3 regions of the Empedobacter sp. EJD.6dd genome follow, and region 2 is predicted to be linked to each of the others. Evidence: riboswitches for the same ligand, from Rfam matches in the RefSeq annotation. Region 2 holds a riboswitch; each other region holds the start of a gene.
What was found. Region 2 has a riboswitch for S-adenosylmethionine ahead of AC2I98_RS09240 (TonB-dependent receptor plug domain-containing protein). Riboswitches for the same ligand answer to the same signal wherever they lie in the genome.
Positions count from the first base shown of each region.

Region 1: it holds a riboswitch for S-adenosylmethionine, as region 2 does, so the genes downstream of both, AC2I98_RS04650 (hypothetical protein) here and AC2I98_RS09240 (TonB-dependent receptor plug domain-containing protein) in region 2, are expected to answer to the same signal.
Region 3: it holds a riboswitch for S-adenosylmethionine, as region 2 does, so the genes downstream of both, AC2I98_RS02250 (homocysteine S-methyltransferase family protein) here and AC2I98_RS09240 (TonB-dependent receptor plug domain-containing protein) in region 2, are expected to answer to the same signal.

Region 1 covers NZ_CM170667.1:994,172-1,002,380, forward strand. Annotated here, with positions in the region: gene AC2I98_RS04635 (HlyD family secretion protein) at 1-445, shown strand, start outside; gene AC2I98_RS04640 (ABC transporter permease) at 452-1,633, shown strand; gene AC2I98_RS04645 (ABC-F family ATP-binding cassette domain-containing protein) at 1,668-3,557, shown strand; SAM-I-IV-variant riboswitch at 3,626-3,725, shown strand; gene AC2I98_RS04650 (hypothetical protein) at 3,768-4,013, shown strand; gene AC2I98_RS04655 (alpha/beta fold hydrolase) at 4,256-5,041, opposite strand; gene def (peptide deformylase) at 5,119-5,817, opposite strand; gene AC2I98_RS04665 (DoxX family protein) at 5,814-6,227, opposite strand; gene AC2I98_RS04670 (hypothetical protein) at 6,352-7,167, shown strand; gene AC2I98_RS04675 (hypothetical protein) at 7,264-7,692, shown strand; gene AC2I98_RS04680 (putative DNA modification/repair radical SAM protein) at 7,768-8,209, shown strand, end outside.
Region 2 covers NZ_CM170667.1:1,951,146-1,959,354, reverse strand. Annotated here, with positions in the region: gene AC2I98_RS09250 (aminodeoxychorismate synthase component I) at 1-671, shown strand, start outside; gene AC2I98_RS09245 (aminotransferase class IV) at 655-1,254, shown strand; SAM riboswitch class I at 1,314-1,418, shown strand; gene AC2I98_RS09240 (TonB-dependent receptor plug domain-containing protein) at 1,473-3,860, shown strand; gene AC2I98_RS09235 (APC family permease) at 3,929-5,221, shown strand; gene AC2I98_RS09230 (hypothetical protein) at 5,235-5,762, opposite strand; gene AC2I98_RS09225 (nucleoside-diphosphate kinase) at 5,948-6,364, shown strand; gene AC2I98_RS09220 (copper resistance protein NlpE) at 6,465-6,920, shown strand; gene AC2I98_RS09215 (IS256 family transposase) at 7,077-8,209, shown strand, end outside.
Region 3 covers NZ_CM170667.1:485,500-493,708, reverse strand. Annotated here, with positions in the region: gene AC2I98_RS02255 (homoserine dehydrogenase) at 1-859, opposite strand, end outside; SAM riboswitch class I at 986-1,084, opposite strand; SAM riboswitch class I at 1,529-1,627, shown strand; gene AC2I98_RS02250 (homocysteine S-methyltransferase family protein) at 1,671-2,669, shown strand; gene metH (methionine synthase) at 2,657-5,320, shown strand; gene metF (methylenetetrahydrofolate reductase [NAD(P)H]) at 5,536-6,492, shown strand; gene AC2I98_RS02235 (hypothetical protein) at 6,535-7,101, opposite strand; gene AC2I98_RS02230 (hypothetical protein) at 7,413-7,826, shown strand; gene AC2I98_RS02225 (KTSC domain-containing protein) at 7,884-8,209, shown strand, end outside.

The sequences.
Region 1 (8,209 bases), 960 kb from region 2:
GTTGGGGCAAAAAGAGCGTGCTTTAGGTGCGTTACAAGAAGTAGATGTTGCTGAAGCTGAAAGATACATCAAGGCGCCTCAGAATATGACAGTAGAAACAATCAATCTCAAAGTTGGTGAATTAGCTTTGGCTGGATATTCTATTGCAAACGGAATTCTAGAAGAATCTACTTTTTTTCGATTTACAATTCCAGAAAATAAAATCGGTCAATTGCAAAAGAATCAAGAAGTAATACTAAAAGTTCCTTATAAAAATAATATGACATTGAAGGGAAAAATTGTTTCGATAAAAGCACTCAATTCTTATGCTAATATCTCAACAGCTTATCCAGATATTGATCAACAACAATCACAATACGAAGTAAAAATTGTTCCTGTTAATTCTAAACAAGCTTCTCAACTACTTACAAAAGCCAATATAATTTTGGATCTTAACGCTAAATAAATTGTGATGAAAACTATTTTTCATTTAATCATACGAGAATTTAAACTCTTTTTCAAGAATCCAGTTTTACCCATTTTATTCTTGGGAGCACCTATTATGTATGGTATTTTGATCGGAAATGTATATAAAAAAGGGAATGTAACCGATTTGCCAATAATTGTTGTAGACGAAGATCATACTACAACAAGTCAGAAAATTATTCAGATGTTAGATGAAAATGAATCAGTGAAAGTTGCTGAAATTTTACCTTCAACATTTGATTCTAAGAATAAAGCTTTAGCAATCGGAGCTGAAGTTGTAATTATAATTCCTCGAAATTTTCAAGCAGATTTACAACAAAAGAAATTACCCGAAATAGCCTATTTTGTGGACGGATCAAATACGTTAACATCTAATACCGCAGCTATTGCAGTTACTACTGTTTTAACAACAATGAAAGCTGGAATTTCAATCGAAACTGCTCGCAAGCAAGGTGTTCCTGAATATGTTGCTACACAAAGTTACGAACCGTTCAAATCAACAATGATTCGACAAAATATCAGAAGTGGAAATTATCTTTATTTTATGCTTCCAGGTGTTTTATTAACTGTTTTACAACAAGTTTTATTATTAGGTTTAGCGCTTTCATTTGCTTCAGAATTTGAGAATAAAACTTTTAATGAATTGGTTTCAAAATCTTCTAATCCATTTACTATTTTATTTGTCAAAACATTTCCTTACTTATTCATGTCAATTTTTATTTTTCTACTTTATTATTGGTTTGGCATGTTTTACAACATGAAATTAGAAACAGAATTTTGGCCATTTTTCACTTCTTCACTTGCATTTATTTTAGCTGTTTGTTTTTTAGGATTTTTGGTTAGTATTATACTACCAAGTCAACTAAAAGCTACAGAAGTTTTAATGGTTGTTGCAACACCAAGTTTTATATTAAGTGGTTTCACTTGGCCATTAAGTCAAATGCCAAAATGGATTCAAGTGATTGCAGATTGTATTCCATTAACACATTATCTGAAAATATTTCGAATTCTTTTTATCGAAAAAGGTGATCCAGCACTAATTCAACCACATTTAAATAATCTAATTGTAATAGGAAGTATTTGCTTTGTCTTATCTTTGGCTCTTTTAATCGTTAAAATAAGAAAAGCTAAACAATCGATCAAGCAAATCGAAACAGAAAAGATTTAATTTCTTTTTTAACTTACAAAACAGATAATAAGCCATGAATTTTCTTACAGTTGAAAATCTAACCAAATCATACGGAATCCGAACTTTATTTGAAGATGTCAATTTTCATGTAAATGAAGGTGATCAAATCGCTTTCGTAGCAAAAAATGGAAGTGGAAAATCTACTTTACTTAAAATTTTAGCAGGATTAGAAACTGCCGACTCAGGTGTTGTTCGTCCAAATAAAGGTGTTAAAATCCTAATGTTAGATCAAAGTGATGATTTTGACGAAAATTTAAAGGGTGAAGAATATATTTTCAATCATTCGAACGAAGTTCTAGATGTTGTTCGTCAATACGACAATATGATTGAGAATGATCCGACAAACCCTGAATTAGTTGAGTTAATGGGGCAAATGGACGTTTTGGATGCTTGGAAAGTTGAGCCTACAATCAAAGAAATTTTATCGAAACTAAAGATTGATTTCTTAGATCAAAAAATTGGAAAACTTTCTGGTGGTCAACGTAAGCGTATTTCATTAGCGAAGTTTTTAATCGATTTGAGTTTCGAAACTGGATATGTTCTTCTAATTTTAGATGAGCCTACCAATCATTTGGATATCGAAATGGTAGAATGGCTTGAATATTTCTTAAATAAAGAAAATAAAACCTTGATTCTAGTAACGCACGATCGTTATTTCTTAGATGCAATTTGTACCAAAATTTTAGAAATGGAGGACAAAACATTGTATGTGCATTCAGGAAATTACGAAACGTATATTACGAATAAAGCGTTACGAATCGAAAATCAAAATGCAACAATTGATAAAGCAAAAAATCTTTACCGTAAAGAAATAGAATGGATGCGTCGTCAACCACAGGCACGTACAACAAAATCTAAATCTCGTATCGATGCATTTTATGATACAGAAAAAGTTGCTAAGCATAAAATTGTAGATCAACAAGTGAAATTAGAGATGGTGATGACACGTTTGGGTCAGAAAATTATCGAGATGGAGCATGTATCGAAAGCATTTGGACAAAAGAAAATTTTAGACGATTTCTCTTACATTTTTGCACGCGGAGGAAAGATTGGTTTAGTAGGAAAAAATGGCGTAGGTAAAACAACTTTCTTAAAAATGCTTGAAGGAATTGAACCTGCTGATAGTGGAGTTATTGAACGTGGAGATACATTAAATATTGGACATTTTAAACAAGATGGAATCGAGTTTAAAGAAGATGAACGTGTTATAGAATTTGTAAAAGATATAGCAGATTTTTTTCCTCTTGCAAGTGGAAAAGAAATGCGTGCAGAGCAGTTCTTAGAAATGTTTTTGTTTACACCAGAACAGCAACATACTTTTATTTCTAAATTAAGTGGTGGTGAGAAAAAACGACTTCAATTATTAGCCATTTTATATAAAAATCCAAACTTTTTGATTCTTGATGAGCCTACAAACGATTTGGACTTGCCTACTTTAACAGTTTTAGAAAGTTTCTTAGAAGAATATCAAGGTTGTTTATTAGTTGTTTCTCACGATCGTTATTTTATGGATAAAGTGGTAGATGAATTGATGATATTTGAGGGAGAAGGTAAAGTTTCTCGTTATATGGGAACGTACACAGAATATCATATCGAGGATAAAAATAAACCAGAAGCTGACGATAAAAAGATTGAAAAGGAAATTGTAGTTCAAGAAAAAGTAGAATCTAAAGAAAAAATAAAGGAAGCAAAACCAAGAAAATTATCGTTCAAAGAGCAACGAGAATTAGACGAAATAAATCAATCTTTACCAATTCTTGAAGCTAAAAAAGAAGAATTAACAAATTTACTTTCCGACCCAAATTTAGGTTATGACAAAATCGCAACTATTGGAGATGAACTACAAAAAATTGTAGACGAATTAGAAGAAAAAGAATTTCGTTGGTTAGAATTAAGCGAATAAAAATATTGAAAAGGAACTTTTTTTGAGTTCCTTTTTTTGTTTTAAAAAATTATTTCTATATTTACTCTATCAATCATCAGGAGTTTCTGAAAAATCAGAACACCAACCGAGCCAAAACCGCGCTACGGTGGTATAGAATGAGGGCAAACGCCAAAATAAAAGGTTATTCTCCACTCTATCCTGTTGTTTTTATCATTAAAAATTGAAACAATGGAAAATCTAAAAAATGAATTTGTCGTATTATTCCGTGAATTAACGGACAATGAATTAATCGAACGCTTTAATCAAACAGTTGGTAACAGCTCGTGGAATTCTGCAAGAAGATGTTACGTAAAAACATTGTTCTGCGAATTGCAATCACGAAATTTTGATTGCACAATTTTAATAAGAGGAAATACCTTTTCGTTACAACACCATGTAAGGTTAAATAAAAATAAATTAGAATATTTAGAATAAATTTCTAAATGACTAATCCAAAAGAATACACCAGAACTACATTTTTCAAGAAGACGCCCTAATTTGTATAAGGATTTTAACGTAAATATAATTAGTTACAGATCCATAAAGTAGTAAAATAATAGAATATTGTATAAGTTAAATCACAATGTAGAGAATAATTCTTTGTTGAATAAAAACTCTAGATTTTTATGAATAAACTCTGTACAACAAAAAAGCTTCAGAACATCTGAAGCTTTTTGTTAATTTATTGTATTGATATAAGCTATTACTTTATCATTAAAAACTTGTGGTTGATCAACATTGACAACATGTCCGCAATCATCTATCACAATTAATTCCGAATTATTTTTATGATTCTTTATTAATTCTTGTATAGAAGGCAAAAACATATGGTCTTCTGCTCCCATTACATAAAGTGTTGGAATATTTAACTCAACTTTTCTAAACCATTTTAATAATGGATTGACATCTGCAGTTAGTTTGAACCATTTCAAAAATTCTTTTTGATACAATTTTTTTGCTTCATTAATGAATAATATTCTCGATTCTTTATGTGTATTTCTTGGCATTATGGCAAAAGCAAATATTCTGTATAGAATAAGATAGGGCAACATATGCTTAAACGTATTTCCAACATTTATCAAAAATTGACATTGAAAATTGATTTTCATAATTGCACCACCCATTACCATAGATCTAAATCTATCTGAATAATCTTCTGCTAATTGTCGAATAACAATAGTACCCAAAGACATACCAACAAAATGAGTTTGCTTGATTTTTAAATGATCTAAAACTTCAATCACATCTTTTGCAACAGATTTGAATGTATAACGTTTTTCGAAAAGTGATTTCAAATTATTTTTAGATCGTCCATGCCCTCTTAAATCCAATAAAAGAATATTAAAATGTTTACGAAATTCACGAATTTGTTTGAACCAAATTGTAGAACTTCCACCGGCTCCATGAACAAAAGTTACCCATTCTGTACTTGTTGGATGAATGTATGTTGTATGTGCTAACAATTTATAGATAATTAGATGTACAAAAATAGACTAAAAACTATGCCAAGCATAATACTTTTGATAATTTTAAGATATATTTAATCTTCATCATCATCGTCAAAGTCAATTGATGTTTTCTTTAAATAAAAAACATCATTCATAACTTCTGCTTTCACATAATTTAATTTTTCTTGTTCTTTTATTCGATCTGTAAATAATGTTCCGATCAAATGATCATATTCATGCTGAAAAATAACAGCTGTAAATCCTTCAACAGTTTCATCATGAAAATTTCCATTTAAATCATAATACTCTAATCGAAGAACTAAACTTCTATACACTTTTCCAAAAATATCTGGAATAGACAAGCAACCTTCTCTTCCGTGACGAACAATGTCTGAATACCACGAAATTCTAGGATTTATGATAAACTCAAAAGGCTCACCTTCTTTATCAAAACGCTGTACCCAAACAGCATTTCTATTGATACCAATTTGCGGAGCAGCAATCCCAACTCCTTTACTTGCTTCATCTTGTACGGTCGCATACATACGATCTGCCAATAATTTTATATTAGGATCTTTTGGATCTATATCAATAGATTGTGCTTTCAAAATTTTAAGGTCAGCCTCCGAAGTAGTCAATAAAACACGAAATGTGTCGTACGATTTTTTTTCTTTTACTAAACTTATTTCAGCTTTAGATAAAGGTTTATAGGTTTTGTTATTCATATTTTTAGATTGAGCAAACAATGCGGTTGAACAAATCAATACTCCGAATGTTATTCTTTTTATCATTTTTTTAAGATTAATCGATCCAGAGAATATTTTCCTGCACCTGATAAAAATAGAACGAAATAATTAATTAAATAGAATAATCCTAATTCTTTTTTACCAAAATCATCTCCAGCATGTACAATAAAAACGGCTACAAACATGGTAATAATTAAAGGAATAGTTGCTAAACGAGTAAAAATTCCAACTAAAACTAAAAATGCACACAAAATCTCAGCAAAAACTGTTAACCCTAATGAAATTTCTGGACCAACTCCAATTGGATCTCCAAATTCGAAATTTCCATTCACTAATTTTTGCAATTTCCCAAAACCATGTGTAAACATGAATCCACCAGCAGCTAAACGAATTAATAACAATGACAGATCTACAAATGCAGGTTGACTTCCTAATAGTTTAAATTTTGTGCTCATTTTTTTAAAATTTTGTCAAATATAAGTTCTTGTTTTTACGTTGACATTTAAATAAGTTAAGAAATCAATATTTTTCAATTAATTTTGATTAATATTTCAATAAACGAATTAAAAAACACAACATATGTTAAAAAACATTGCTTTAATTACCTTATTTATTTCTGGTTTAGCATTTGCACAAAAATCAGAATTAGATCAAAATGATATTCTTGGACACCCAAATTATATAGAAGAATCGATGCAAAAAGCGCGTATTCGAGTGATGCAAATTGAAGGTTATGATTTAGAATATTATACTAAATCAACTTATAATAAAGATGGAAATCCGATAAAAAGAGAATATTTTGATGAAGCTGGAAATAAAACTTTTTCAGAATCATTTAATTATAACGAATCAAACAAATTAATTTCTCGTGAATTGAAGAGTAATGATGAGAGTTTAATCTTTAATTTCGATTATGAATATAATTCAGAAGGTTATATCGTAACTAAAAGTGAAAATGATGTAAATGTTTTAAAAACGGAATATAAATTAAATCAAAATCAACAAATTACATACGAAAGAGAAACAAATTTACTGGAAGATGCAGATGTTTTTATTGAAAAAAATTATCAATTTCAAAATGGTTTTTTAGTTAAAACACAAGTAAAATACAACCAAGGATCATATACTTTAAATTATAAAAATGATACAAACGGTAATCCAGTCGAGGAAATTTATATAGGAAAAGACAATAAACAAGTCAATAAATATCTAAGAAAATTTGATGCTAATAATAATATTATAGAAGAAACTACACTTGATGAAACTGGAAAAGTGAAGAATATCTCAACGATTAAATATCAATACGATGATCATAAAAATTGGATCAAAAGAACACAATATGTGAAAAATTTTGACCAACCAATTTCAAATACAACAAGAACAATTCGTTACTAATCTATAGAAGAGCCATATAATTTGGCTCTTTTTTATTTGATTATTTAACTAAATGTTATTAAATTTAGTCAAATCAATCATTTATCTAAATCGATTATGATAAAAAATGTACAAGAATTTAACCGACTTTTTCAATTATATCAAAAAGATAATCGTTTCAATTTGTACATAAACGATTATCCAAAAAATGAATTTGCCCTTCAGTTTTGTACAGATGAAATTGAAGAATTGAATCTCGAATATGTAGATTCTTCTACTAATTCAATCAAAAAAATTCATGATTATCGTACTAAATTAAGTGAATACTTTCCAGCAGAAGAATTATCTACATTAGAAATTAAGTCTATTTCAGGTTATTTTAGTCGTTATGATTTTTATTTTTTAACAAAGGAAAATACATTTATTTTTAATTTTATACAACGCGATTTTTTATCTCAATTGATTGATATTCTTTTAGCAGAACTAGATTGTAATTTTATTAGCCGTCTTAAAACTGAACTATTGATCAATTTGGAATACGATTGATAAATTTCTGTTAATTTATTTTAAACGTCATCTTATGGCAGTTTATTTTTTTTGCTTTGTAAAAAGCAATGATAGATGAATTTTGATAGAATTAACGAAAAACTAAGCATTTTAGCTGATGCAGCAAAGTATGATGTTTCTTGTTCTTCGAGTGGAAGTAAACGAAAAAACACAAATAACGGGCTAGGAAATGCATCGCAATCTGGAATTTGCCATTCATTTACAGAAGATGGTCGCTGTGTTTCATTACTAAAAATTCTTTTAACCAATCATTGTATTTACGATTGTGCTTTTTGTGTTTCCAGAAAAAGCAACGATGTAAAACGTGCCGCATTTACGGTACAAGAAGTAGTTGATTTGACCATTAATTTTTATCGACGAAATTACATAGAAGGATTATTCTTGAGTTCTGGAATCTTTAAAAATGCTGATTTTACAATGGAACGTTTGCTTTTGATTGCGAAAAAGTTACGTTTAGAAGAGAATTTCAATGGCTATATTCATCTTAAAACTATTC
Region 2 (8,209 bases):
CAAAAATAGAAACTGATTTATCATTAGATGAGGTTTATAAATTTTCTGAAGCAAAATATAAGCTGAAATATAAAGAAGATTTTGTGTGTTTTTCTCCCGAACGTTTCGTGAAAATTGAAGATCAAAAAATCTTTTCTAATCCAATGAAAGGTACAATTGACACTTCAATTCCGAATGCTAAACAATTGATTTTGGATGATGAAAAAGAAGCTGCTGAGCATGCTACAATCGTCGATTTAATACGAAATGATTTGAGTCTTGTTTCAGAAAATGTTGAGGTAACGAATTACAGATATATTGACGAGGTCAAAACGAATGATAAAACATTGTTGCAAGTAAGTTCTGAAATAAAAGGTGATCTGAAAGACGATTATTATCAAAATTTAGGAACTATTTTCGATCAGCTTTTACCTGCGGGTTCTATTTGTGGAGCGCCCAAAAAGAAAACAATCGAAATTATTTTAGAAGCCGAAAAGTATAATCGAAATTTCTATACAGGTGTTTTTGGTGTTTTTGATGGTGAAAATTTAGACAGTGCGGTTATGATTCGTTTTATTGAAAAAAACGAAGAAGAGCTATATTTTAAGAGTGGAGGAGGAATCACTGCAAAAAGTAAGGCGAAAGCAGAATATGAAGAATTAATTCAGAAAGTTTATGTTCCAATTTATTGAGTCGATTTGTTGTGAGAATAAACAACTTCGAAATTTAGAATTTCATCAAACAAGATTTGATTACACAAGAAATGATAATTTCTCAGAAAATAATCCAATATTATTAGACGAAATTATTCATTTTCCCGAAGATTTAACGGACGAAAAATACAAGATTAGAATTGAGTATGATCGCGAAATTCAATCAATAGAATTTCAACCTTATCAAATCAAGCCAATCGAAACTATTCAGCTTTTTGAAATTGATAATAAAATTAATTATACCTACAAATATTTAGATCGTTGGTTTTTTGATGAGTATTTGAAAGAATCTAAAACAGATGATTTGGTGTTGGTAAAGTCAAATTATATTACCGATTGTATTTATTCGAATATCGTTTTTTTTGATGGTTCACAATGGTTAACACCACGTTCTTGTTTATTAAAAGGAACAATGCGCGAAGCCTTGTTACAATCAGAGGAAATTATTCAGAAAAATATAAAAGTCTCAGATTTAAGCTATTTTAAATCATTCAAACGAATTAACGCAATGATGAATTTAGAGGAAAGTCAAGAGTTAGATATTTCGTTGTTACTAAAATAAACTCTATCAATTTTATAGAGTATTGTTTGCGTATTCATTTTTTAGCATTACATTTGCAAAACTTATCAAGAAAGGTGGAGGGATTGGCCCTATGAAACCTTAGCAACCAGATGACTTATAATCTAAGGTGCTAAATCCAACCTAGTTAAAGGGAAAGATGAGTAAAAGTATCTCACTTTTATCTGTTGGTTTCTTGAAAGTTTTATGAAAAATTAAAAATGAAAAGAAACAAATTTTTACTTGCTTCATTCGCATTTGTTTGCGCATCAACACTTTTCGCTCAAGAGGTAGAAAAAGAAGAAACGAATCTTAACGAGGTTATATTAATCGGAGGTCGTGCTTCTGAAAGAACCGTTGTTAATTCATCTGTACCTGTTGATATTATTGATGTTGAAAAATTAAAAACATCTTCACCTCAGTTGAGTATCAATGATATTTTGAATGTGGTTATTCCGTCATTCAATTCTGTTAGACAGTCTTCTGCCGATGGAACAGAACATATAGATCCTGTTACTTTGCGAGGAATGGGGCCAGATCAAGTATTGGTTTTGGTGAATGGAAAACGTCGTCACACAACTTCGTTGGTAAACTATCAAAATACAGTAGGAAATGGTTCTGTTGGAACAGATTTAGGTGCAATTCCAATTTCCGCTATTGATAAAATTGAAGTTTTACGAGATGGTGCAGCTGCGCAATATGGTTCTGATGCGATTGCAGGGGTAGTAAATATTGTATTAAAGTCTAAACCAGGTGGAGACGCATCGTTAACATACGGTCAAACTTCTCGCAACGATGGTGAAACATATAATTTTAATGGAAGTTACGGAACGAAATTAGGTAAATCAGGTTCGCTTGTTTTTTCGGCTGTTATCAGCGAGCGCAAGAAAACGAATCGTTCGAAAGATCATAATTTAGATATTTTTGGAGATAACTTTGCCTACGATTTTGCAGATGATCCAGACGCTGCAAGAGCAGCTGATGATGCAAAAATTGCTGAATTGGGATTGTCAAGAAAAGATTTCAGATTTCAAATTGGTGATGCAGCTATCAAAAATCAACAATTTTTTATCAACGCAGAAACGGCGATTAATGATCGATTAGATTTTTATTCTTTTGGAGGAGTTTCATTGCGCCAAGGAAATGGATTTGGTTTTAGAAGATTACCAAGTGAATTGTCAGATGATGCATTAAAAATTTATCCAAATGGATTTCAAGCAACGTTAAAATCTAATGTAAATGATTATTCTAATGTAACAGGATTACGTTATTCGTACGATGGTTGGAAAATAGATTTGAGTAATACATTTGGGTTGAACTCATTTAAATATGATTTAGAAAATTCAATTAATCAATCATTAGGATTAAATTCTCCAACCGATTTTTACGCAGGGAAACATCAATTTTTGCAAAATACAGTCAATTTAGATTTTTCGAAACGAATCAATCAAAACATTAGTTTAGCTTTTGGAGGAGAATATCGTTACGAACAATATAAAATCGAAGCGGGAGATGAGGCGTCTTATTCAGGTTCTGGATCTGAATCTTTTGTTGGTTTTTCACCATTAAATGCAGTTAAAGGTGACCGCCATTCAGTTGCAGCTTATGTTGATGGAGAATTGAAATTTGGAGACTTTACTGCTGATTTAGCTGGACGTTTCGAGAATTACTCTGATTTTGGAAGTACTATCAACGGAAAATTAGCAATGCGATATGAATATGCAAAAGGATATTCGGTTCGTGGAGCGATTTCAACAGGATTTAGAGCGCCATCTTTACAACAAAAATATTTTAGTAATTCATATACAGATTTATTCTTGAATGATAATGGTGATCAGGTTTTGGTAACAAAAGGAATTATCCGAAATGAGTCAGAACTTTCGAGAGAAATCGGTTTAGATAAATTAAAAGAAGAAAAATCGATTAATGCAAGTTTAGGTTTAACGTTTCGTCCAACTTCAAAATTATTTATCACATTAGATGGATATTTTATCAGAGTTGATGATCGAATTGTATTAACTTCTGATATCACAGATCCTGCTTTAGAAAAATATAATGTTGCAACAGCACGTATTTTTACGAATGCAATAGATACCGAAACACGAGGAATAGACTTAGTTATTTCGTATGATGCGCGTTTAGGTAAAGGAAAGTTAAACGCAAGTTTATCAGGAAATATTAACGAAACAAAGATTGTAGGTTATCATTTTCCAAGTGCTTTAACAATTCCAACAGAAGAATTTTTTGGTCCAGATCAGGTCAATATTATCGAGTCTTTAAGTCCAAAAACAAAAGCGACATTAGGATTAAATTATACAATTTCTGGTTTCAATTTCATGGTGCGTAATACGTATTTCGGAAAAGTGATAAAAGATGGTTATCCTTGGGGAAGTGTACAAGAACATACAGGAAAAGTAGTAACAGATGCTTCAATTGGATATGATATTACGAAGAACTTCAACTTTACAATAGGTGCAAATAATCTTTTTGATGTTTTTCCAGATAAACAAGTGTATGAGAATTCTTATTATGGAGTTTTCCCACATGCACCGGTACAAATGGGAATGACAGGAGCGTATTATTTTGCTCGTGCAAGTTTTAAATTTTAAACAATAATAAAATATTCAAAGTGTCAATTTTAATGTAAATTAAGCATTCAATTGGCACTTTTTTGTGTATGGCACATTCAAAAATTGGTTGGAAAACCGCAGCAGCATTAGTTATTTCGAATATGATTGGAACTGGTGTATTTACCAGTTTAGGTTATCAAATTTCGGATCTAAAAAACACAACTTCCATATTATTATTGTGGTCGATAGGAGGAGTTTTAGCTTTAATAGGTGCTTTTATTTATTCGGAATTAGCTTCAAAATTCAAACAATCAGGAGGAGATTATATTTATTTATCCCGTACATTTCATCCACTTTTTGGTTATTTATCAAGTTGGATTTCTTTGTTCGTAGGTTTTTCAGCTCCAATATCATTAGCCGCTTTGGCGATGGGAAAATACCTCAATATTTTTGGGTTAGATTTAGGAAAAGAATTTGCAATAGCAATGATATTGATTGTTGCAGTTTTTCAATCCTTTAGTTTAAATTTGAGTAGCAAGTTTCAGAATGTTTTTACCATTTTAAAAGTTGTATTTATAATTATTTTGATTGCTTTAGGTTTTTATTTCGTTCCAGCAGTTGAGCCTAATGCGGTGCTTTTTGATTCGACTTGGAAAAATGAATTATTTCTTCCTGCTTTTGCCACATCCTTGGTTTATGTAACATTTGCTTACACTGGTTGGAATTCTGCTTCTTACATTGTAGAAGAAATTGAACATCCCAAAATAAATTTACCAAAAGCATTGTTTATAGGCGTTGTTTTTGTGACAATTTCTTATGTTTTATTGAATTATGTTTTTCTAAAACATGCTTCGGCAATTTCATTAGCTGGACAAGAAAATGTGGCAAATATTTCGTTTGGTAATTTGCTTGGAAACAATGTAAAATGGGTAAGTTGTTTTATTGCGTTGCAATTAATAGCGACAATTAGCGGTTATTTGTGGATTGGTTCTCGATTGACACAAGCTACGGCTCGTGAGAATAAATTATGGAGTTTTATGGCAAAAGAGAACAAGAATAGAATTCCGGTTCGTGCAATTTGGGTACATACAGCAATTAGTATTTTACTGATTTTTTCTGGTGATTTTGAAGTTATATTTACTTACACTTCTTTTGTTTTACAAATTTTAGCAACCTTGGCTGTTTGTACTGCTTTTTTCATTAAACGAAGCGAATTAACGATTATAAAAAGTAATCTTTTTTATGTATTACCTGCTATATTTTTAGCCTTTAGTTTATATATCTGTTATTTTGTTTTGATGCAAAAACCAAAAGAAAGCTTATTCGGTTTAGGAATTATTGCACTAGGAATAATCTTATTCTATTTTGATAAACGAATCGAAAATAAAGATATTAAATAACAAAAAGCGAGAATTAGTTCTCGCTTTTTATTTTCAATAATTTTATCCACTGTTTTAAGTTTTGCCTTCTAAAAAGACCAAAATAACGTTGATTGTATGAGTTTACCCAAATAGAATTATCTTCACAATAAATGATAACAGTTTCAATATAATCTCGCTTTCTATAATTGTATTTGTAAAATATATTTTGCTCCGAGTATTCAAATAAAAACAAACCTTTTTCATCTAATGATTGTGTGAAATTCGGTTGTCGCTTCGCTAATTCTTTTATTAAGTTGATATTTTCTTTTAAAGGTTTTGATGTTTTAATTTCGATAAAAAATCGATCATTAATCGTTGTAATTATTCGTATTAAATAAATAACGATGATAAGTATAAAAATAACATTGATTTTATATACAGAATAAGTAAAAAATACAATTAAAAGAAACATCAATCCAAAATCTAAATAATTCCAAATTTCAAATGGTAAAAAATATTTTCCATTCAGTTTTTTCAATTTCGAATGTTGTTTCGTTGTAAAAAGATTATCTGTATTCATAATTTAAAGTAATAGATTTATCTTAAAAATAAGAAGAATTTCATAATTTAAAAATAATAGCTATAATTGATAATTTTACATAGTATTTATTAATTAAAGAAATTTCATTGATGTAAGTTATACATTCGAATCATTTTTGTAATTTTGCAATCTCAAAAAATAAGTAATAAATACAAATCAATAAAATGGCAAACATTACATTTACAATGATTAAGCCTGATGCGGTTGCAAAAGGACACATCGGAGATATTTTAAAAGACATTACTGACGCTGGTTTCAAAATCAAAGCGGCTAAAATGACTCAATTAGCGAAACAAGATGCAGAGGCATTTTACGCTATTCACGCAGAGCGTCCTTTCTTTAAGGATTTAGTTGAGTTTATGACTTCTGGACCAATCGTTGCTGCAGTTTTAGAAAAAGACAACGCAGTTGCTGATTTCCGTACGTTAATCGGTGCAACAAACCCAGCAGAAGCTGCAGAAGGAACTATTCGTGCTAAATATGCAGAATCTATCGATGCTAACGCTGTTCACGGTTCTGATTCTGACGAAAATGCTGCTATTGAAGCTTCTTTCCACTTTGCTGCGAAAGAAATTTTCTAATCGAATAAGATTACAAAACATCATATAAATCCTTCCGAAAATATTCGGAAGGATTTTTTTTGGCTTAAAATTTACTTACCTTTAAATCAAATTCTAAAAAATGAAAAAAATAATTTTAGCCACATTTACAATCGCAGCTTTTGTTGTGTCAAGTTGTAAAAATGAAAAAGAACCAGTAAAAAATGAAGTAGAAAATGTTGAAGATTCTTTGAAAGTAGAAGCAAAAACAGCAGAAAATTCTATTCAATTTGAAGGGACATATAAAGGAATTTTACCTTGTTACGAAAAAGATTGCAAAGAGGTTGAAATGGAAATAAAATTATTACCAAATAAAGGGTATGTATATTCTACAAAGCGTTTGGGAAAAGATGATCATGCCATTATGACGACAGGAACTTTTCAGTTTAAAGAAGATGGAAATACAATTGTTTTTCCTGAAATAGCTAATGTTCCGAATGCTTTTTTGATAGAAGAAGGAAAAATTATTCAGTTAGATAAAAATCAAAAGAAAATAGAAACAGCAGATTCTGTTAAATTTGAATTGAAGAAAGAATAAATACAAAAAGGTTTCAATATGAAACCTTTTTATTTATTATTTGGTAGTATCACACAAACTGTGTAAGAAGAAAAGTTATTCTGAAAAATTATGAGCCTTACAGCTCAAATAATTTTTCGGAGATAACTTTTTATTATTTTTAAACGTTACATAGTTATGATCGACAAAGAAGATTTATTAAACAGTAAGGATTTTTACAAGTCCTTTAAGAATGGAGAGGATTTAACATCCTTCTTCAAGGAGCTGTACAAGAAAGCAGTTGAACATATGTTGGATGCTGAACTAGATAGTCATCTAGACAATGAAAAACATGCCAGAAGCAAAGATGGAAATTATCGAAACGGACATGACTCCAAGAAAATAAAATCCGCTTTTGGTGAATCAGAAATTAAGGTTCCTCGTGATAGAAAAGGCAGTTTTGAACCTGCTTTAGTTCCCAAAAGACACAATATTATCGATGGTTTAGAAAATATTATTATTTCATTTTATGCCAAAGGAATGAGTGTTTCGGACATCGAAGAACAGATCAAAGAAATGTACGATTTTGATATTTCAACATCAACAATATCACGAATTACTAACGCTGTTGCCAGTGAAGTTGTTGCTTGGCAAAACCGACCGTTAGACGATTTATACTTGATTGTTTGGATGGATGGAATTGTTTTTAAAGTTCGAGAAAATTCAAAAGTCATCAATAAAACCATTTATTTAGCCGTTGGTTTAAACCGAGAGGGAAGAAAAGAAGTGTTAGGCATGTGGCTTGGAAAGAATGAGAGTTCCAGTTTTTGGATGAGTGTTTTGACCGATTTAAAAGCTCGTGGTGTTGAAGATATTCTCATTACATCAACCGATAATTTGAACGGATTTACCCAGACTATTCGCTCTGTTTTTCCAGAATCGCAAACTCAAATTTGTGTGGTTCATCAGATTAGAAACGCTTGCAAATATGTGGTTTGGAAAGACAGAAAAGAGTTTTCTGCCGATATGAAACACATTTATACAGCATCCAACAAAGACGCCGCAAAAGCTGCTTTGGACGATTTTGCAACAAAATGGGAAAGTAAATATTTGTACGCCATTCAATCCTGGAGAAATAATTGGGATGAATTAACCGTATTTTTTGAATTTCCGCTAGAAATCCGTAAAATCATTTACACCACTAATTTAATTGAAAATCTAAACGGAAAAATTAGAAAATACACTAAAAATAAAATGTCATTTCCTACCGATGATGCTGTCTTAAAGTCTGTTTATCTGGCACTCAAAGAGTCCACTAAAAAATGGACTAT
Region 3 (8,209 bases), 1.5 Mb from region 2:
GTTCATCGGAAAGCGAACTTCCAATCAAAACACCATTATATTCATTGTTTACAAGCGCAATTGTTTTTTTCAAATCAACAAAAGTTGGTAAAATTGTAGATGTTATTTCTCCAGTTTGATGATTGATTTTTGAATTAGCAATCAATTTTATCGTATAGTTTTTTTCTTTCGCGTATTTAAAATCTTCTACCTGTAAAGATGTAATTCCTTTTCGGATAACATTCCCTACTTCAATCTTTTTACCAAAAGCATGCAACGTAATGATCGCTAATTTACTTGTTGCATCAAATCCTTCAACATCAGCAGTAGGATCAGCTTCTGCAAAACCACTTTCTTGCGCAGCTTTCAATGCATCTTGATACGATTCATTTTCATTTGCCATTTTTGTCAAAATGTAATTTGTCGTACCATTTACAATACCAGAAACATAATTCAATAAATCATTATCAAAATATTCTTCTAAATTTCTTATAATCGGAACAGAGCCACAAACAGACGCCTCGTATAAGAACGAAACATTATTTTTATCCTGTAAATCAAGTAATTCTTTGTGATGCTCGGCAATCAATTTTTTATTAGCACTTACTACATGTTTTCCTTTGTTAAATGCTTTTTTGATAATATCATGTGCAGCATCTGAATCAGAAATTAATTCTACGACTACATTTATTTCGTCATCATTTAAAATATCATCAGCATTTGTTGAAAATAATTTTGCTGGTGCATTTCTTTGTTTTGTAGCATCTTTTATAACAATTTTCTTAATAGCGGCATTTAATTGTGGTTTTTCTTCTAAAACTTTATAAATCCCCTCTCCTACAACGCCAAATCCGAATAATCCGATATTTATTTTTTTCATTTATGTATTTCTTTGTTTATTGATTTTATCAGAAAAAAGTGAAGAAAAAAAAATGGTTCAATTGTAAATAAAAACAATTGAACCATTTTAATAAAGAATATTATTGAATGATTGGTTTTTCGTCTTTATTTATCTTCCCTTACAGGATGGAATTAGCACCTTGATTATTTAATCAGGTTGCTAAAGTTTCTTTGGGCCATTTCCCTCCACTTTTCTTGATAAAATGTAATATTTAATGAACTATTTCTGACAGCAAATTTATGGGAAAGAATTCTATATTTCCAAATAAATTTTATTTCAACTCTTTACTATTTTCTAAAACAATGAATTTTCATATTTGTTTTTAGAATTTATTTCTATGAAATATGATATGTGAAAATATTTTTCTATAAAATCGATTTAAAAGAAAAAACAAATCTTAACTTTTTTTCATTAAAAGTCATTTTCATTAATAAAATTCTAAAAACAGATAATTTAAAGTACTGATTAAAATATTTTTTCTAAAAAAATCTATATTTAAAGAATTATTTTCATAACAAATATTCAAAAAAGACCTATTTTGGAATTTAAATAATTTCAAACAAAAATTATTTCTATTAAGCAAATTCAATCTTCTTTTTTTTCATTGTTGATTTTTTTATTCTCAATACTTTAAATAATTTTGCAGATACCTTATGAAGAAAGATGGAGGGATTAGGCCCGTAGATATCTTGGCAACCCAAAGTAAAGTTGGGTGCTACATCCTACTCTAATTGAGAAAGATAAGGAATTACCTCACAATTCTTCCCATAAGGTTTTTAAAATATAGAAAATGACATTAAACGATATACTAAAAGAGCGTATTGTGATTTTAGATGGTGCAATGGGGACAATGATTCAAAAGCACAATTTACAGGAGGAAGATTATCGCGGAGAACGATTCAAAGATTTTCACACTTCTTTAAAAGGAAATAATGACTTATTGGTTTTAACACAACCACAAATCATAAAAGATATACATCGCGAATATTTAGCTGCAGGTGCAGATTTGATTGAAACCAATACATTCAATGCGAATATTATTTCGATGATTGATTATGATATGGTTGATTTAGTTGATGAATTAAATATAGAAGCTGTTCGCTTAGCGAAAGAAGCTTGTGAAGAATTTTCAACACCAGAAAAACCTCGTTTTGTTGTAGGTTCATTAGGACCAACAAATAAGACAGCTTCCATTTCTCCTCAAGTTAATGACCCAAGTTATCGTGACGTCGATTTTGACACATTAGCAAATGTATATTATCGTCAAGCGAAAACAATGTTAGAAGCTGGAGCAGATATTCTATTGGTCGAAACTATATTTGACACATTGAATGCAAAAGCAGCATTTTTTGGAATTCAAGATGCTATTATAGATACAGGAATTAATGTTCCTTTGATGGCTTCTGGTACAATTACAGATAAATCTGGACGTACACTTTCAGGTCAAACTACCGAAGCTTTCTTGATTTCTTTAGAGCATATCGATTTAGTTTCAGTAGGATTAAATTGTGCTTTAGGTGCAACAGATTTGATTCCATATTTAGAAGTAATGGCAGAAAAAGCGCCATTTTATGTTAGTGCCTATCCGAATGCTGGTTTACCAAATGCTTTTGGTGGTTACGATGAAACACCAGAAATGATGCGCGATTTTATTCGTCCTTTCTTAGATAAAAAATTAGTTAACATCTTAGGAGGTTGTTGCGGAACAACACCAGATCACATAAAATTGATGGCAGATTTAGCAAAAGAATATGAACCACGAAAAATTAATGTAGCATGTCAGGCGTAAAAATTCAACTTTCTGGATTAGAACCATTAATTGTACGCGAAAATTCAAACTTTGTAAACGTTGGTGAACGTACAAATGTTACAGGTTCTAAAAAATTCTTGCGATTAATCAAAGAAGAAAAATTTGAGGAAGCTTTGCAAGTTGCCCGCGATCAAGTAGATGGTGGTGCACAAATTATCGACATCAACATGGACGAAGGAATGCTTGACGGCGTTGCTTCTATGGTAAAATATTTACGATTAATTGCTTCTGAACCTGATATTTCGAAAGTACCAATCATGATTGACTCTTCGAAATGGGAAATCATCGAAGCTGGTCTTAAAAATGTTCAAGGTAAAGCAATTGTCAACTCTATTTCTTTAAAAGAAGGAGAAGAATTATTTATCGAACATGCTAAAAAAATCAAACGTTATGGTGCTGCAACTGTTGTTATGGCATTTGATGAAAAAGGTCAAGCTGATAATTACGAACGTCGTATAGAAATCGTAAAACGCTCGTATGACATTTTGGTTAATCAAGTAAAATTTAATCCAAGAGATATAATTTTCGACGTTAACATCTTCCCTGTTGCAACAGGAATGGATGAGCATCGACGCAATGCAATCGACTTCTTCGAAGCGACAAAATGGATAAAAGAAAATCTTCCTCATGCTTTAGTTTCGGGTGGAGTTTCGAATGTTTCGTTTTCGTTCCGTGGGAATAATGCAGTTCGAGAAGCGATGCATACAGCGTTTTTATATCATGCAATCAAACACGGAATGGACATGGGAATCGTCAATCCAGAAATGATTGAGATTTACGATGATATTCCAAAAGATTTATTAGAGCACGTTGAAGATGTTTTATTAGATAGACGTGACGATGCAACAGAGCGACTAATTGATTTTGCAGAAAATCTAAAAGGAATTACCAAAGAAAAGAAAAAAGATGATGCTTGGCGCGAATTACCTTTAGAAAAACGTATAGAAATTGCCTTGGTTAAAGGAATTACTGAATTTATAGATGAAGATACTGCCGAAGCTTTAGATAAAATTCAATCGCCATTACGAGTAATCGAAGGACCTTTGATGGACGGAATGAATGTCGTTGGAGATTTATTTGGAAGTGGAAAAATGTTCTTGCCACAAGTTGTAAAATCTGCACGAGTAATGAAAAAAGCCGTAGCTTATTTAACACCTTATCTAGAAGAAGAAAAGCTAAAAAATAAAACAGATAAAGAACCTTCAAAAATATTGATGGCAACTGTAAAAGGTGACGTTCATGATATTGGCAAAAATATCGTTTCGGTTGTTTTGAGTTGTAATGGTTTCGAAATAATTGATTTAGGTGTTATGGTTTCATCCGAAACAATTTTAGAAGAAGCCAAAAAAAACAATGTAGATGTCATTGGACTTTCTGGGTTAATTACACCTTCTTTAGATGAAATGGTACACGTTGCTAAAGAAATGAAACGTCTTAATCTTGACATTCCTTTAATGATTGGAGGCGCTACAACGTCTAAAGCACATACTGCGGTTAAGATTGCGCCAGAATATGATAAAGCAATTCATGTCTTAGACGCTTCACGTTCGGTAACTATTTGTCAAAAACTAATTGGTTCACAACAAGCTGATCTGTTTACAGAAACAATTACAGATTACACAAAAATTCGTGAAGGATTCTTAAACAGAGCTGTAGCAAAAGAATACCTAACAATTGAAGATGCTCGCGCTAATAAATTGCAACTTAATTTCGAAGAAAACAAACCTTTCAAACCAAATCAATTGGGTGTTTTTACACATCAAGTGAATGCAGCTGATTTAAAAGATTTTATCGATTGGACGCCATTTTTCAAAACTTGGGATTTACACGGAAAATTCCCTGCGATTTTAGAAGATGAAATTGTCGGAACAAATGCAAAAGAATTATATGTTGATGCTTTAGCAATGTTATATAAAATAATCAACGAGAATTTAGCGAAACCAAAAGCTGTTTTTGGCTTATTTAAAGCAAACACAATAAACGATGATACCATAGAATTGTTTGACGAGAATAATAATAAAATTGAAGAATTTTATACACTTCGTCAACAAGCAAAAAAATCTAAAAATCAACCAAATATTTCGATTGCTGATTTTATCGCTTCAAAAGATTCTGCAATTCAAGATTATATTGGTGCATTTGCCGTAACTGCTGGTCAAGAGATTGAAGAAGTTGCAAAAGCTTACGAAAAGAATTTAGACGATTACAATTCTATTATGGTTAAGGCAATTGCCGATCGTTTAGCAGAAGCTTATGCAGAATATCTACACAAATACGTAAGAACGGAAGTTTGGGGTTATGCAAAAGATGAAACGCTATCAAATGATGAATTGATTTCTGAAAAATACAAAGGAATTCGTCCTGCTCCAGGTTATCCAGCTTGCCCCGATCATTTAGAGAAAGAAACGATTTTCAAAATTTTGGATGTTGAGAAAAACGCTGGTATCGAATTAACAAGTTCGTTAGCGATGTATCCAGTTTCGTCTGTTTCTGGTTATTATTTTGGTAATCCTGAAGCAAAATATTTTGGAGTTGGAAAAATTAAAATGGATCAGGTTGAAGATTTTGCACAACGTAAAAATATTGATGTTGAAAAAGCAGAACGTTGGTTAAGCCCAAATTTAGCTTAATTAGAAAATAGTCAGATTCTTCTATAAACTCAGAATGACAACTAATCACGAGTTTCGAACTTCTGACTTCGAAAAATTGCGTTAGGGATTGAAGTGAAAATCCTTTGCTGATAAGCAAAGATTGAAACGAAAAGCCCGCCCGAAGGGAACGCCCAAGTAAAGAAAACATATAATCGAAATTCGAGATTCGAACTTCGTTAAACGATAAAAAAAGAATGAAAGTTACCGAACATATAGAACGTGCAAATGGAAAACCGTTGTTTTCTGTAGAAATTTTACCTCCATTAAAAGGTCAAGATGTTAATGCAACGTTCAAAACCCTGGATCCTTTGGTGGAATTAAATCCAGCTTTTATTGATGTTACTTATCATCGTCAGGAATACATTTACAAGCAAAAAGAGAATGGCTTACTGAAGCGTTATCAAGTTCGCAAACGCCCAGGAACTGTTGCTATTTGTGCAGCGATACAAAATCATTATAAAATAGATGCTATTCCGCATTTGATTTGTGGTGGATTTACAAAAGAAGACACAGAGGATGCTTTGATTGATTTGAATTTCTTAGGAATTGATAATCTTTTAGTTTTACGTGGAGATCCTATCAAATCTGAGAAAACATTTGTTCCAGAAGTTGGTGGACACGCTTACGCATCTGAATTAATAAAACAAGTTACTTCTTTAAATACTGGAAATTATTTGGATGACGATTTACAAGAATCTCATCAAATGGATTTTTGCATAGGGATTGCTGGGTATCCAGAAAAGCATTTCGAATCGCCAAATCTTGCAATGGATTTACATTATTTGAAAAAGAAAGTTGAATTAGGCGCTGATTATATTGTGACACAAATGTTTTTTGATAATCAGAAATATTTTGATTTTGTAAAAAAATGCCGTGAAATGGATATTAATATTCCGATAATTCCGGGTATTAAACCATTAACAACTTTTAATCAATTGACAAAAATTCCTCAAAATTTTTATATTGATTTACCAGAATCTCTAGCTATGGAAGTGCTAAAAGCAAAAGATAAAGAAGCGGTTAAAGAAATTGGTCTTGAATGGAGTATTAATCAATGTAAAGAATTAGTTGAATTTGGAGTGCCAGGTTTACATTTTTACACGATGAGTAATTCTACAAATACCAAAAAAGTAGCAGAAGCAATATTTTAAAAAATATAAAAGAGAAAATCAAAACGATTTTCTCTTTTATGTTTAAGTTTGAAGAATATAATCTTTCAATTGTGTTTCCTTCAATAAATCATTTAATTGATAAATTTCAGCTTCGTAATCATATTTTAGATCTTCGTGAAATTTATCAAAAAGTAATTGAATCAATTTTAATCGACCCATTTGGTATTTGTACAACTTTTCTGCATTATCTCCTGTTGTATATTTATTAAATAAATAAGGATAACGAGAAAAAGATTCTTGCAAAATATATTTTCTTAATTCAAATTCTGATACTTTATCTTTCGTGATTTGAACATGATAATTAACAATTCCACTTAACGTTTTTAAAGTCAATAACAATTGTCTATGGCTTCGCGTAATATTAATTTGATTAATTAAGTGATGAGACTTTTTAAACTGTAAATCAATCTTTTCGTAAATTAATTTTACCCGTTCTTGTAAGTAATTTTCATCTTCTAATAACTGAAAATGTAAATGTTCTACCAAAGTTTCATCCTTATTTATAAGACGTAAAAGAAGCTTATCTTTTTCTTTAGTAGGCAAATCTAGAATTGCAATTTTCAATTCAGGGACGTCTTTCAGATTCATTTTTTTTTATTTGTTGTTAGCTTGCTTAAAATTACAAAAATATTCGAGAAAATTCATTTTACACAAAATGATTAAATCATATAAATAATGTATATTCGAAAAAATAAATCATAACCAAAATGCCTAAATCACTCAAAACCTATATCATTTATTCTGTTGCTCTCATCTTATTTTTATTAAGCATAAATCTTATGGGTTTGAATTTAAAAGGAGAATATACCTACCAAATCCTTGCATGGACCTGGATTATTTTCACCTTTTACATCCTTATTAAATTTTGGAAAATAATCTATATTAAAATTTATGGATTTTTGCTTTTTGCCTTAATTGGATTGAGTATTTTACCAATGGCAATTCCGTTTATTGCAATCCTTAGTTTTTTATTTAATTTGGATACTTTTCAAACAATAAAACTTAATTCTGATTACAAAATCGTTGTAACTAAAAGAGTTTTAGCTAATAAAAGTATTTTCATCAATAAAAATGAATCAAAATTCATCATTTTAGAAAAGGTAAACAATTTAGCAATAACAAATTATAATGAAATAGTCTCAAAAACTTTAAAGATTAATTCTGATGATCCAAAACGATATGAATACGAAAACGAACCTATTCAAGAAGCTAAATTGATTTCTGTAAATAAAGATAGTATTGGAATTGAATATCAAATTCTCAACAAAAAGAATATTATTTATCATAATATTAACGAAACTTATCCTTATTAAACGTATTTCGTTATTAATAATCCGTACTTTTGCAAACCGAAAAAAGGGTTAAAAATTATGAAAAGCGTTGTAGAACACAGAAAATTACTTGGAGTTGATAAAAATGTTACTCTAAAAGAATTGAAAACAATTTACAGAAATACGATGAAAGATGCGCATCCTGATAAATTTGTAAACGACGAAGCTGGTAAAATAGAAGCTGAAGAAAAAAGTAAAGTTGTGATCGAAGCGTATCATTTTTTGGTAAGTGTAAACCCTGAAACGCACGAAAAAAATAAAGAAGAATATACAGCTACAACAACAAAATCTAACATTCATGATTTCTATATGGATGAACAAATTTTGAAAGTTGAACATTTAGATGGAAATAATTACGAGTATTT